DNA from 3 places in the Oceanisphaera sediminis genome. Region 1 is predicted to be linked to each of the others. Evidence: predicted binding sites of a transcription regulator. Region 1 holds the regulator's gene; each other region holds the start of a gene.
The links. The regulator LexA, encoded in region 1, represses DNA repair genes until DNA is damaged. The targets are predictions, from matches to a motif close to ANCTGTNTNNNNANACAGNT.
Positions count from the first base shown of each region.

Region 2: a site for LexA is predicted at 1,908-1,927, ahead of astB (N-succinylarginine dihydrolase). Genes of this name have one in related genera too.
Region 3: a site for LexA is predicted at 1,937-1,956, ahead of ABD827_RS04400 (YebG family protein). Genes of this name have one in related genera too.

Region 1 is NZ_BAABDS010000026.1:197,421-201,588, reverse strand. It holds gene coxB (cytochrome c oxidase subunit II) at 1-808, opposite strand, end outside; gene lexA (transcriptional repressor LexA) at 1,461-2,069, opposite strand; gene ubiA (4-hydroxybenzoate octaprenyltransferase) at 2,190-3,053, opposite strand; gene ABD827_RS08880 (chorismate--pyruvate lyase family protein) at 3,059-3,613, opposite strand; gene ABD827_RS08875 (flagellar basal body-associated FliL family protein) at 3,740-4,132, shown strand; gene glpG (rhomboid family intramembrane serine protease GlpG) at 4,126-4,168, opposite strand, start outside.
Region 2 is NZ_BAABDS010000014.1:95,977-100,144, forward strand. It holds gene topA (type I DNA topoisomerase) at 1-1,672, opposite strand, end outside; gene astB (N-succinylarginine dihydrolase) at 2,009-3,346, shown strand; gene sohB (protease SohB) at 3,437-4,168, opposite strand, start outside.
Region 3 is NZ_BAABDS010000010.1:131,966-136,133, reverse strand. It holds gene ABD827_RS04405 (ABC transporter ATP-binding protein) at 1-1,404, shown strand, start outside; gene ABD827_RS04400 (YebG family protein) at 1,616-1,924, opposite strand; gene ABD827_RS04395 (Bcr/CflA family multidrug efflux MFS transporter) at 2,306-3,484, shown strand; gene ABD827_RS04390 (SPFH domain-containing protein) at 4,031-4,168, opposite strand, start outside.

The sequences.
Region 1 (4,168 bases):
TCATTTCCATCGCCAACAGCTGCTGTTCGGCGGCCTTGGCTGCGTCCTGCTCGGCCCGGGTGTCAGCCAGCCAACCGTCGAATTCCTCGGGCGTTCGGGCATCCACCACTATCGGCATGAAACCGTGATCCTTGCCGCACAGCTCGGCACACTGACCGCGATACAGACCGGGCTGATTGATGCGGGTCCAGGCTTCGTTGATAAAACCGGGAATGGCGTCTTTCTTCACCGCAAACGCCGGCATCCACCAGGAGTGGATAACGTCATCGGAGGTGATCAGGAAACGAATCTTGCGGTCGGTGGGCAGCACCAGCGGCTGGTCGACTTCAATCAGGTAATTTTCACCCTTGGCGACCGTTCCCTGAATTTGCTGCGGCAAGGTGGCCAGCAGGCTGTAGAACTCGACCCCCTGATCGAAGTACCGGTAATGCCACTTCCACTGAGACCCGGTGATCTGCACGGTGAGATCGGATTCTGAGGCATCTTCCATCGCCACCAGGGTACGAGTGGCGGGCACCGCCATGGCGATCAGAATGATAAAGGGGATCAGGGTCCAGAGGATCTCGACCTTGGTACTTTCATGAAACTGCGCCGCCCGGGCACCCTTGGATTTTCGATGGTGAATAATGGCCCAGAACATGACCCCGAATACCAGCAGGCCGATAATCGCGCAGATAATCAGTATGGTCATATGCAGGCCATACACCTTTTGGCTGATATCGGTGACCCCTTCGGTCATGTTCAAACGAGCTTGCGCTCTTGCAGGCAGCGTTGCCAGCAGGGACAACAGCAGAATAATCGGCTTCACACGCACCCCCAAAAGTTCTTCCTGTATTTTTGGTGCACTCGTCTAACGAGTCAGTGCTTGTCGGGCTACCACATCCCTCGGCCCGGCACTCACTAAGTAAAGCACTGATAATGAAAAAGTAAAAAATTGAAGTAAAAAAGGAAGTTAGGCCGATCCCATGAACAGTGGTCTATTCCATCGCTGTGTAAACATCGGACAAAGGGCCCACTCCACCGGCCCGCTTCAAGCACCTCCTTGTGACGCTCAGCACATGACATCCCTGTCATGTGATGGCCGCTGGAGCAGATCCCTTTGTCCTCCTTGATACTCCGGCATGGCCTGTTGGCGCCGCCTTCTGGCTACTCGGTGCTCAAGAAGAGGCAACAGAGAACGACCCCCTCGACCGTGAAATGCTATGGACGGCATTTCCGAGCCCCCATGGGGCAGCTTGCTGCCGTATATCTTTGTTGGGTAATGGACCGAGTATCCAGTGAATATTCGCAGCCGGTTACCCAGCAAAGATGGCTAGCCCAGTGGCGTGTCGAGGGAGGCGGCTGTGTTGCCTCTGGTCTGAGGCACAAATATGATCAGATACTTAATGGAGTTGATGGAAGGAAACGAAAAACGGGGCAGATCAACTGCCCCGGAGTGCGCTGTTCAGAGCAAGGGGAAATCAGAAGTCGGCGTTGCGGATCACCCCGACGGCCAGGCCTTCGATGGTCAGCTCCTGAGTACGCAGGTCCACCTCGATGGGAGCAAGTTCCTCGTTTTCGGGCAACAGGCTGACCTTGCTGCCCTGACGCCGAAAGCGCTTGACCGTGACTTCATCGTCCAGCCGGGCGACAACCACCTGGCCATTGCGCACTTCCCGGGTTTTATGTACCGCCAGCAGATCGCCGTCCATGATGCCGATGTTCTTCATGCTCATGCCCTTTACCCGCAGCAGAAAATCGGCCGACGGATGAAACAGGGACGGATCCAGCTTGTAGTGGCTCTCGATATGCTGCTGGGCCAGAATGGGCTCACCGGCGGCAACGCGTCCGATCAGCGGCAGCCCCAATTCCTCTTCTTCCTCGGCGAGGCGAATACCACGAGAGGTGCCGGGCATCATGGTGATGACGCCTTTTTTAGCCAGCGCCTTGAGGTGCTCTTCGGCGGCATTCGCCGATTTAAAGCCCAGCGTCCGGGCAATTTCGGCGCGGGTCGGCGGCATCCCGGTCTGCTGAATATGCTCTTTGATGATCTCCAGTACCTGAGACTGGCGAGGCGTAAGGGCTTTCATAATGGACCTGTTTTTTTATACAGTTAACTGTCAGTATATCCAGTAAATCCGACAGGGCAAGCATAAAATCCGAGCCCTTCCTGCGACCGGTATCCTTGCATCAGCCACCACCCGCTGTGGTTACAGCAACGTCAGTACCACGCCGGCGAATACCAGCATGCCGACGTAGTTGTTGTTGAGAAAGGCGCCGAAACAGGCCATGCGCTCCCGGTCGCGGATCTGCCGCTGCTGGTACACAAACAGGCCGGCCGCACCCAGCAGGCTCCAGTAAAAAATGGGGCCAAGGGCAAAGGCCTGGCCGGCCGCCACCAGCAACATCAGGGTCACTAGCTGCAACAGACCGACTGCCAGCTTGTCACGACGACCAAACAGGATGGCGGTCGACTTGACGCCGATTTTAAGGTCATCGTCTCGATCCACCATGGCATACATGGTGTCGTAGGCGATGGTCCAGGTCAGATTGGCGGCGAACAGCAGCCAGAGTCCCGGCGGCAGGCTGTTGCTCTGGGCGGCGAAGGCCATGGGAATGGCCCAGGAAAAGGCGATGCCCAGAAACAGCTGCGGCAGGTTGGTGTAGCGTTTCATGAAGGGATAAAGCGCCGCCCAGCCCAGGCCAGCCACCGCCAGTTGTATGGTCAGGGCGTTGGTGGTCAGCACCAGCAGGAAGGAGATACCCACCAGCAGGGCGAAAAAGCCCAGCGCCTGCTTTTCGGTCAGCTCGCCACTCGGCAGCGGCCGGGCATGGGTACGCTTGACGTGCCCGTCGATATGACGGTCCGCGTAATCGTTGATTACACAACCGGCGGAGCGCATCGAAAACACCCCGGCAACAAACACCAGCAGCAGCCAGAACGAAGGCCGGCCCTCACCGGCTATCCAGATCGCCCACAGGGTCGGCCACAGCAGCAATAGGGTGCCGATGGGTTTGTCGAGTCGGGCCAGCGCCATATAGGCACGCCAGCGAGGTCGGGATGGGGTAGTCATGGCAGTCATTTATTTCCTTCCTGATAGGCCTGCGCCTGCGGTAAAAACAGCTCGGTCACCAAGACACCGGCCCTGCCGGTAGACAACAGCGAACGCCGGGCCCAGGGCAAATAATCCTTTGCTGACGGCACTATGTCCTGCATTTGAGTCAACTGCTGCCACTGCGGAGTCGTCAGTTGGGCAAATTCGAACTCGCTGCGCAGTAATTGAGGATCTTCAAACAACAATTCGCCCAGCGCCCGCTGACCCAGCCCGCCCAGCGCCGGCACCGCATTCAGGGTCGAGGGAGAATACAGGGAGCTGGCATAAACCCAGGGCTGTTCATCGCAGAGCAGCAACACTTCACGGCAAAAGGCACGATCGGCGCCAATCCATGCGGCCTGAGTCGGGGTAAGGGATATTTCGGCGGTGGTGCGCTGTAACTGAACCCGAAACTGCCGGCAATGACGACGCAACCGTTCGGTCAGAGAGCCGGTATCCTGTAGCCAGTGGCACAATAGCCGCTGAGACTGCGGCAACTCCGGCCCCCAGTGCCAGGCATGATCGGCGGTGTTAGTCACTGGCACTTCCTGAAATGGTAAAACACATGCTCGAATCGCTTCATTATTCTGAAAAATACGTATTCACTTGACCGGCCAGTGCTTTATTTAAACAATACTCTTATTATTCAAATAGAAAGGCTTGCGATGTTTCGCTTTATTGCACTTTGTATCCTGTTGACTGCCGGTCAGCTTCACGCTCAGGAGACGGCTCCCGAAGGGCCCTTATACTACACCATGACGCCGGACATTATTACCAACTACCAGAATTCGGGGCAGACCCTGGGTTATATTCGAGTGTCCGTCGATTTGATGCTGAAAAGTGCCGACAAGATGCCGCTGGTGGAGCAGCATATGCCGCTGCTGCGCGATGCCATCAACAACCTGCTGGCAGAGCAGAACCAGCAGGAAATTCGCTCGCTGGAAGTACGCAACGAGCTGGCGCAGCAAGGACAGCAGCGACTCAACGATTTACTGCTGAAAGAAACCGGCGAAACACCGATTCATCGCCTGCTGTTTACCAAGTTCCTGTATCAGTAAGCACGACGACCACGATCAAACCAGGCCTGTAACAGT
Region 2 (4,168 bases), on a different contig from region 1:
TGCTTTCCATCTGGGCGGTAAAGTCGTAGTTCATCAGCTCGGCAAAGCTTTCCTGCAACCGATCGGCCACGATCTCACCCATTTTTTCCGCATAGAAGCGTCGGCTTTCGACCTTCACATAGCCTCGATCCTGAATGGTGGAAATGATGGATGCATAGGTGGAAGGTCGGCCAATGCCGCGCTTTTCCAGCTCTCGCACCAGCGCCGCTTCGGTGAAACGCGCCGGTGGCTTGGTAAAGTGCTGCTTGGGATCGAGCTGTTCGAGGGTCAGTACCTCGCCCGCCTGCACCGCCGGCAAGACAGTGTCTTCGCCTTTGCGGCCCTGAGCGGCGGCCTGTACCTTGGTCCAGCCGGCAAAGCGCAGAATGCGACCGCGGGCCTTGAGATCGTAGTCACCGGCGCGCACGGTAATGGTGCTGCTGTCGTACAGCGCCGGCACCATCTGACAGGCCACAAACTGGCGCCAGATAAGATCGTACAATCGCTTGGCATCCGCTTCCATGCCATCGAGCTTGTCGGCGGACAGGGCTACATCGGAGGGACGAATCGCCTCGTGCGCTTCTTGGGCATTGGCCTTGGCGCTGTATACATTGGGATCTTCAGGCAGATAACCCGGGCCGTACTGCTCCTGAATATACTCACGTACACCGGCCACCGCTTCCTGACTCAGGTTGGTGGAGTCGGTTCGCATATAGGTGATGTAACCCGCTTCATACAGGCGCTGGGCCAGCATCATGGTGCGTTTTACGCCAAAACTCAGCCGGGTACTGGCCGCCTGCTGCAGGGTTGAGGTGATAAAGGGCGCCGGCGGCTTGCTCTGGGTGGGCTTGTCGTCACGCGACACCACCTCGAAGCGACTCGCCTTGAGCGCATCCACCGCCGCCATGGTCTGGGCTTCGTTGACCGGGCGGAATTCCTTGCCCTGATACTTGGCCACCGCCATCGACAGCGCCAGCTTTTCCTTGTTGCTCAGATCGGCCTGAATATCCCAGTATTCTTCCGGTACGAACGCCTTGATTTCACGTTCTTTTTCTACCAGCAGACGTACCGCTACCGATTGTACTCGACCGGCAGACAGGCCACGGGCCACTTTTTTCCACAGCAGGGGCGAGACCATATAGCCCACGACCCGGTCCAGAAAGCGGCGCGCCTGCTGGGCATTCACCCGGTTCTGGTTAAGATCGGACGGACGGCTGAACGCATCCTGAATGGCCGTTTTGGTGATTTCGTTGAAGACCACCCGCTTGAAGCGCTCATCGTCACCGCCGATCAGCTCTTTAAGGTGCCAGGCAATCGCCTCCCCTTCGCGGTCCAAATCCGTAGCGAGATAGATGGTGTCGGCTTTCTCGGCCAGCGCCTGCAATTCGGTGACCACCTTCTCTTTGCCGGGCAGTACCTGATAATTCGCCTGCCAGCCGTTATTGGGATCGACGCCCATACGGGCGATCAGCGCCTTTTGCTCTTTCTGCTGCTTGAGCCGGGCTTTTTCTTCGGGGCTGAGCTGCTTGGTGTCGGCTTTTTTACCTCCGGTTTTTTTGGCGGCAGAGGAGCCGGCGGTGGGCAAATCCCGCACATGACCGACACTGGATTTGACGATGAAGTCTTTACCCAGATATTTGTTGATGGTTTTTGCCTTGGCGGGCGATTCCACGATAACGAGGGATTTGCTCATAAAGCGCGTATAGGTCCTTAAGGTCTGGCCCCCAACTCAGGGGTACGGCGGCAAGGTAATGACGGCTGTATAAGTGAAAAAGCCGCAAAAAGCAAACTTACCAGGCCAGGGCCGAAAAAAAGTTGAGTGAATTTATATTTACTTATTAACACCTTCATACCTGCAGGAATCAACCGCTTTTTTGCTTAAGTTGCCTGTTCGACCGCTTTTTATGCATTGTTATGATTAAGGCATAATCTGTTGTTAAATTCGGGTTACATCTCCTTGAAAAATCCACATATAATGGCGCAACTCAGAATTATCTCGGCTATTTTAACCATTTAAAAGGACAATATAATGGTACAGTTTGAAGCTAACTTCGACGGTCTGGTTGGCCCTACCCATAACTACGCCGGCCTTTCTTACGGCAATGTAGCCTCTCAAAGCAATGCGCAGGATGCCTCCAGTCCCCAACAGGCCGCCAAGCAGGGCCTGCAGAAAATGAAAGCGCTAAGCGATCTGGGTCTGGTACAGGGGGTACTGGCCCCCCAGGAGCGCCCCGATATTCAAACTCTGCGCCGACTGGGTTTTACCGGCAGCGACGCCCAGGTGCTGGAAAAAGCCTTTCGCGAAGATCCGGTGCTGCTGGCCGCCTGTTGTTCCGCATCCAGCATGTGGACCGCCAACGCCGCCACCGTTTCACCCGGCGCCGATACGCTGGATGGCCGTATTCACTTTACCCCGGCCAACCTGACCAACAAGTTTCATCGCTCCATCGAGCACGAAGTGACCGGCCGAATTCTGGGCCGGGTTTTTGCCGACGATCGTTATTTTTGCCACCACGCCGCCCTGCCTGCCAACGAGTATTTCGGTGACGAGGGCGCCGCCAACCACACCCGCCTGTGTGCCGACTACGGCCAGGCCGGCGTCGAGCTGTTCGTGTATGGCCGCAGCGCCTTCGATCAAAGCCGGCCGGCGCCGCGCCGCTATCCGGCTCGCCAGACCCTGGAAGCCTCTCGTGCGGTGGCCCGCCTGCACGGTCTGAATGACGACACCGCCATTTTCATTGCCCAGAATCCGGAGGTGATCGATCAGGGCGTATTCCATAACGACGTGATTGCGGTCGGCAACCAGAATGTGCTGTTTTACCATCAGCAGGCCTTTCTCGACACCCATGCCGCCCTGGACGAAATCCGCCGCAAGCTGCCCGAAACCGAGCTGCACTTCATCGAAGTCCCCACCGCCGAGGTGCCGGTACTGGACGCGGTGAAAAGCTACCTGTTCAATACCCAGATAGTGACGCTGCGCCCCGGCCACATGGCGATTATCGCGCCGTCGGAATGCGCCGACACCCCCAGCGTCAAGGCCTATCTGGACAAGCTGCTGACCCTGAACACCCCCATTCGGGAAGTCCACTTCATGGACGTGAAGCAAAGCATGCGTAACGGCGGCGGCCCGGCCTGTCTGCGACTGCGGGTGGCGATGACCGCCGCCGAGCATGCGGCCACCAACCCCGCCTGCCTGATGAACGAGGCGCTGTTCGGCCGACTGAATCAGTGGGTAGACCGCCATTACCGCGACAGCCTGAGCCTGAACGATCTGCGTGATCCGGCGCTGTTGCTGGAGTCTCGTTCGGCCCTGGACGAGCTGACCCAGATACTGCAGCTGGGCTCCGTCTACCCCTTCCAGCGGTAGTTAAAAACCAGGGACTGGGGATTGGGGCTCCCAACTCCCTATTCCCCATTCCCTGATCCCTATTCCCTATTCCCTATTCCCCGAACTTAATCAGCCGAAGGGGCGTTGTCCCGCTTCCACCAGCTTCATCAGCCCCCGGCTGACACCCGCTTCCACCGCCTTGCCCAGCTTATCCTTGATCGTCTGTTTCGGTTGGTAGTGCAGCCGGATCACCCGCTTGTCGGCACTCGCCGCCAACAGGTAATCGCTGCTGGTCATCAGCTCGTCTACCAGCCCCAGTTCCCGGGCATCGGTCGCCAGCCAGTGCTCACCGGTCGCCACCTCGTCCAGTGCCAAAGCCGGCCGATTCTCGGCGATAAAGTCCTTGAACCGACGGTGAATCACCTCCAGCTCTTCGCGGAACTTGGCGCGACCTTCGTCGTCGTTCTCGCCAAACAGGGTCAGGGTGCGTTTGTATTGGCCGGCGGTATGCAGCTCGACGTCGATGTCTTTGCTCTTGAGGAATTTATTGAAGTTGGGCAACTGTGCCACCACCCCGATGGAGCCGACGATGGCGAAGGGCGCGGCGATAATACGCTCGGCCACACAGGCCATCATGTAACCGCCACTGGCAGCGACCTTGTCGACCGCCACCGTAAGATGCAGTCCCTTGGCCTTGAGTCGCGCCAGTTCGGCGGCCCCGAGGCCGTAGCCATGCACCACGCCACCGCCGGACTCCAGGTTCAGCAGCACCTCGTCCCCTTCGCGAGCCAACTGCAGCAGACCGGTGATTTCCCGGCTGAGGCCGTTCACTTCATGGGCATCCATGCTGCCCTTGAAATC
Region 3 (4,168 bases), on a different contig from region 1:
ACCCCCTTGCGCGCCTTCGAGTCCATCGGGGCCGGCAGCGTCAGTTCGTATTTTGTCACCGATGTGGAAACCCTGGATAAATTTCTCGGCGAAACCCTGAGTCGCTTGCTGATCAGCATACTGAGCGTGGTGGGGACGGCGGTGGTACTGCTGCTGCTCAACTGGCAGCTGGGACTTTTTATTCTGCTGCTCAATCCGGTAGTGGTGTATTTTTCCAGCCGCCTCGGAGCCCGGGTCAAACATCTGAAGCGTAACGAAAACAGCGCCTTCGAGGTCTTTCAGCAGGCACTGGTGGAAACCCTGGACGGCATTCACGAAATTCGGGCGGCCAACCGCGAGCGTCACTATATGCTGCGGGTGATCGACCGGGCCCGCGGGGTCCGCGATACCGCCATCGATTACGCCTGGAAGAGCGAAGCCGCCGGTCGCGCCAGCTTTCTGCTGTTTCTGTCCGGGGTGGAGCTGTTTCGGGCCACCGGCATGATCATGGTGCTGTATACCGATTTGACCGTCGGCCAGATTTTTGCCGTATTCAGTTACCTGTGGTTCATGATGGGACCGGTACAGGACTTGCTCAACATGCAGTATTCCTTTTATGCCGCCACCGCCGCCCTCAAGCGCATCAACCGCATGCTGGTTCTGGGGGGCGAGCCGGAGCCGGTGGGCCGGGTCGATCCGTTCGAGGGCTGCACGACCTTGCCCATTTCGGTGAACGGACTCAGTTTTTCCTACAATGGCGAACGCAGGGTGCTGGATGATGTCAGCCTGCAGATCCGGGCCGGAGAAAAGGTCGCCCTGGTCGGCGCCAGCGGCGGCGGCAAGTCCACCTTTATCCAGCTACTGCTGGGCCTGTACCCGGCCGATACCGGCAGTATCTGCTTTGGCGGCGTCAATAGTCGGGATATCGGCTTTCCGACCATTCGTGAGCACGTGGCCACGGTATTGCAGCAGCCGGTGTTGTTCAACGATACTGTACGCTCCAACCTGAGCCTGGGCGATATGCATGACGACGAGGCGCTGTGGCAGGCATTGCGGGTGGCGCAACTGGATGAGGTGATCGCCGCCATGGAGCAAGGGCTGGATACCCAGGTAGGGCGGCGTGGCGTCAAGCTGTCGGGGGGACAGCAACAGCGGCTGGCCATTGCGCGCATGGTGCTGAAAAATCCGTCCATCGTGATTCTGGATGAAGCCACTTCCGCGCTGGATACCGAAACCGAGCAAAAGCTGCATCAGGCGCTGGCCGGCTTTTTACAGGGCAGAACCACCCTGATAGTGGCGCACCGGTTAAGCTCGGTGCGCCAGGCCGACAGAGTGTTGGTATTTGAAGACGGCAAAATCAGCCAGTCCGGCACCCATCACGAACTGCTGGAGCAGCCCGGTCTGTACCGCACCCTGTACAGCTAGCAGCGCGACATGAGGCGACAATAGTTCCCCCTTATGCCGCACTCAAACATAACGCCTGTGAGTTAAGCGTAAAACGGGACCCATTGACTTCCCACCGACACGCCGTAACCCCATCCCTGGGGGGCTCTGCTGCGCCATCCATGGCACAGAAGGTCGGCTTGAAAGCCAATCGTTCCCGTTAACTGAACGGTGTTGGCGTTCAAACAGGCGTTCAGGCAACGGCCTGAATATCGTCGTCATTCTCGGTAGCATGTGCGGCTTCAGACTTGTTCGCTGCCTTGTCGGCCTTTTTGGCCGGTTTCTTCTTGGGCCCACTCAGTTGATCCTGATGCTCAGCCAGGTACAGGGCCAGGGCTTCGCGGTCGGTTTCATTCAGGCTGACCGGGCCGTCGGCCAGCAGCTCGTCGAGGTGTTCGGCCAGATCGAGCAGGCGATCATAGGCGTCTGCGTCTTTTTTATTGGTAAACGTCATTTTATCGATTCCGTTTCTTACCACCAGGTACTGTATTGTGACTGCCATAACTGACTCCTTATCTGTATATAAATACAGTAATATTATGTCACGCCGGTTGCAAGACACAATAACGGCTTTATAGTAGGCCGCTCGATCTGCTGATTTAAACGGATTCGGGCAACTTTTTTGCCCGGTTTCTGGCGAGCGAGCGTATTCTGGCCGATAGTTTAATCGAAGTGTGCCTTCTTGGTGCCTTCACACTAGCGCACGGCTCAGTCAATGAGCCATTCCCCTAGGCCAGGTACATGGATTTGGTACCTGGCTTTTTTTGTTTGTCATTTTTGCTCATTGTTTAGCAGAAATGACAATCATTTTCTTATCACAACTTTTCTTATCACAACAGCAGGCTGGGAGCCGGGTTGTTGTCTCGGAGGAACCTGCTGCGTTATGTCATCCAGTGCCACCTTACCGCTGATTATTCTGCTGGGCGCCGTCTCTGCCCTCACCCCCCTGGCCATCGATATGTACCTGCCGGCCATGCCCGCCATCGCCGAAGCACTGTCCAGTAACTCCCATCGCGTGCAGGCGACCCTTGCCGCCTATACCGGCGGTTTTGCCCTCGGCCAGCTGTTGTTTGGTCCGCTTTCCGATGCCCGCGGGCGGCGACCGGTGCTACTGGGTGGCATGGTGATCTTCATGATTGCAGCCCTGCTGTGTGCGCTGGCCAACAGTGTGGAAAGTCTGACCTGGCTGCGGGCCGCCCAGGGCTTTGCCGGCGCCGCCTCCGCCGTGGTGGTACAGGCACTGGTGCGCGACTTGTTCAACCGGGAAGACTTTGCCCGCACCATGGCCTATATCACCCTGGTCATGACGCTGGCTCCCTTGATAGCCCCCATGCTGGGCGGTCATTTGGCCCACTGGTTTGGCTGGCGTTCCATTTTCTGGGTGCTGGCGGGTTTTACCGCCCTGATCGCGTTGATCTGCAGCCTGCGCTTACCGGAAACCCTGGCACCGGAGCATCGACAGCCGTTGCACCTGATGTCGATTTTACGGAGCTATCTGCGCTTGCTCGCCACCCGCCAGGCACTCGGCTTCATGCTCTGCGGCGCCTTTTCCTTCGCGGGCATGTTTGCCTTTCTCACCGGCGCCTCGTTTATCTATATCGAACTCTATGGGGTGTCTCCCCAGCATGTCGGCTATCTGTTCGGGCTTAACGTGCTGAGTCTGATGCTGTTTACCACGCTAAACGGTAAATGGGTTCGTCGACTGGGCTCGCGCACCATGCTGCGGCTGGCGCTGGGTTTGCAGCTGTTGGCCGGGATTTTGATGCCGATAGGGCCCTTGATGGGCTGGGGACTCTGGTCGGTGGTGGCGCCCATCATGCTTTATGTCGGCGTCATCTCCACCATCGGCAGCAACACCATGGCCAGTCTGCTCGGCAGCCTGCCCAATCTGGCGGGCACCGCCTCGTCATTGGCCGGCACCCTGCGCTTTGGCACCGCCGCCCTGGTGGGCGCCGTGGTCGCCGCCCTGCCCGACAGTTCGCCGCTGTATATGCTGGTGACCATGAGCGGCTGCGCCCTGATCTCCATGCTGGCCTATCGGCTGTTGTGCGATCGGGAGTAATGCCTGCTCCATTAACCCGCTTAGCTATTTCACTGCCTCTGGCTCATCGAACAAAGGGCCGCTCCGCCGACTCGCTCAGGCACCTCCCTGTGACGCTCAACACATGACATCCCTGTCATGTGATGGTCGGCGGAGCAGATCCCTTTGTTCTCCTTGAAGCTCCGGCATCACCCGTTGGCACCACCTACATGCAACTCGGTGTACCAAAGAGGCAACAGAGATCGGCTCCCACGACCGTGAAATGCCATGGCCGGAAAATGCTCCTGCCGTTCCGGCATTCCCGCCCTCCCTGGCAGTCAGACAGCATTTCCGAGCCCCCATGGGGCAGCTTGCTTCCGTAACGAGTTGTTTCAGCCTGACCAAACATCCAGTGAATGTTCGCAGCAGGCTGAAAAGCGAGTGGCAAGGCTAAATGGCGTGTCGTGGGAGGTGACTGTGTTGCCTCTGGTTGACGAAACTATGCCCTCATCATGATTATGTTTAATACTGATAGAAATAAAACGGGAAGCCTGCGCTTCCCGTTAATCCAGATTGATTAATCCAGGTTTATTTTGACGGTCCCTTGAGCAGCGCTTCTATGCTGCCCACCGCACCGAGTACGCTGCTGGCTTCATAAGGCAAGAAGATACGATCCCCTTCCTTGCCGATTTCCGGCAGCGTTTTCAGGTATTCCAGCCCCAGCAG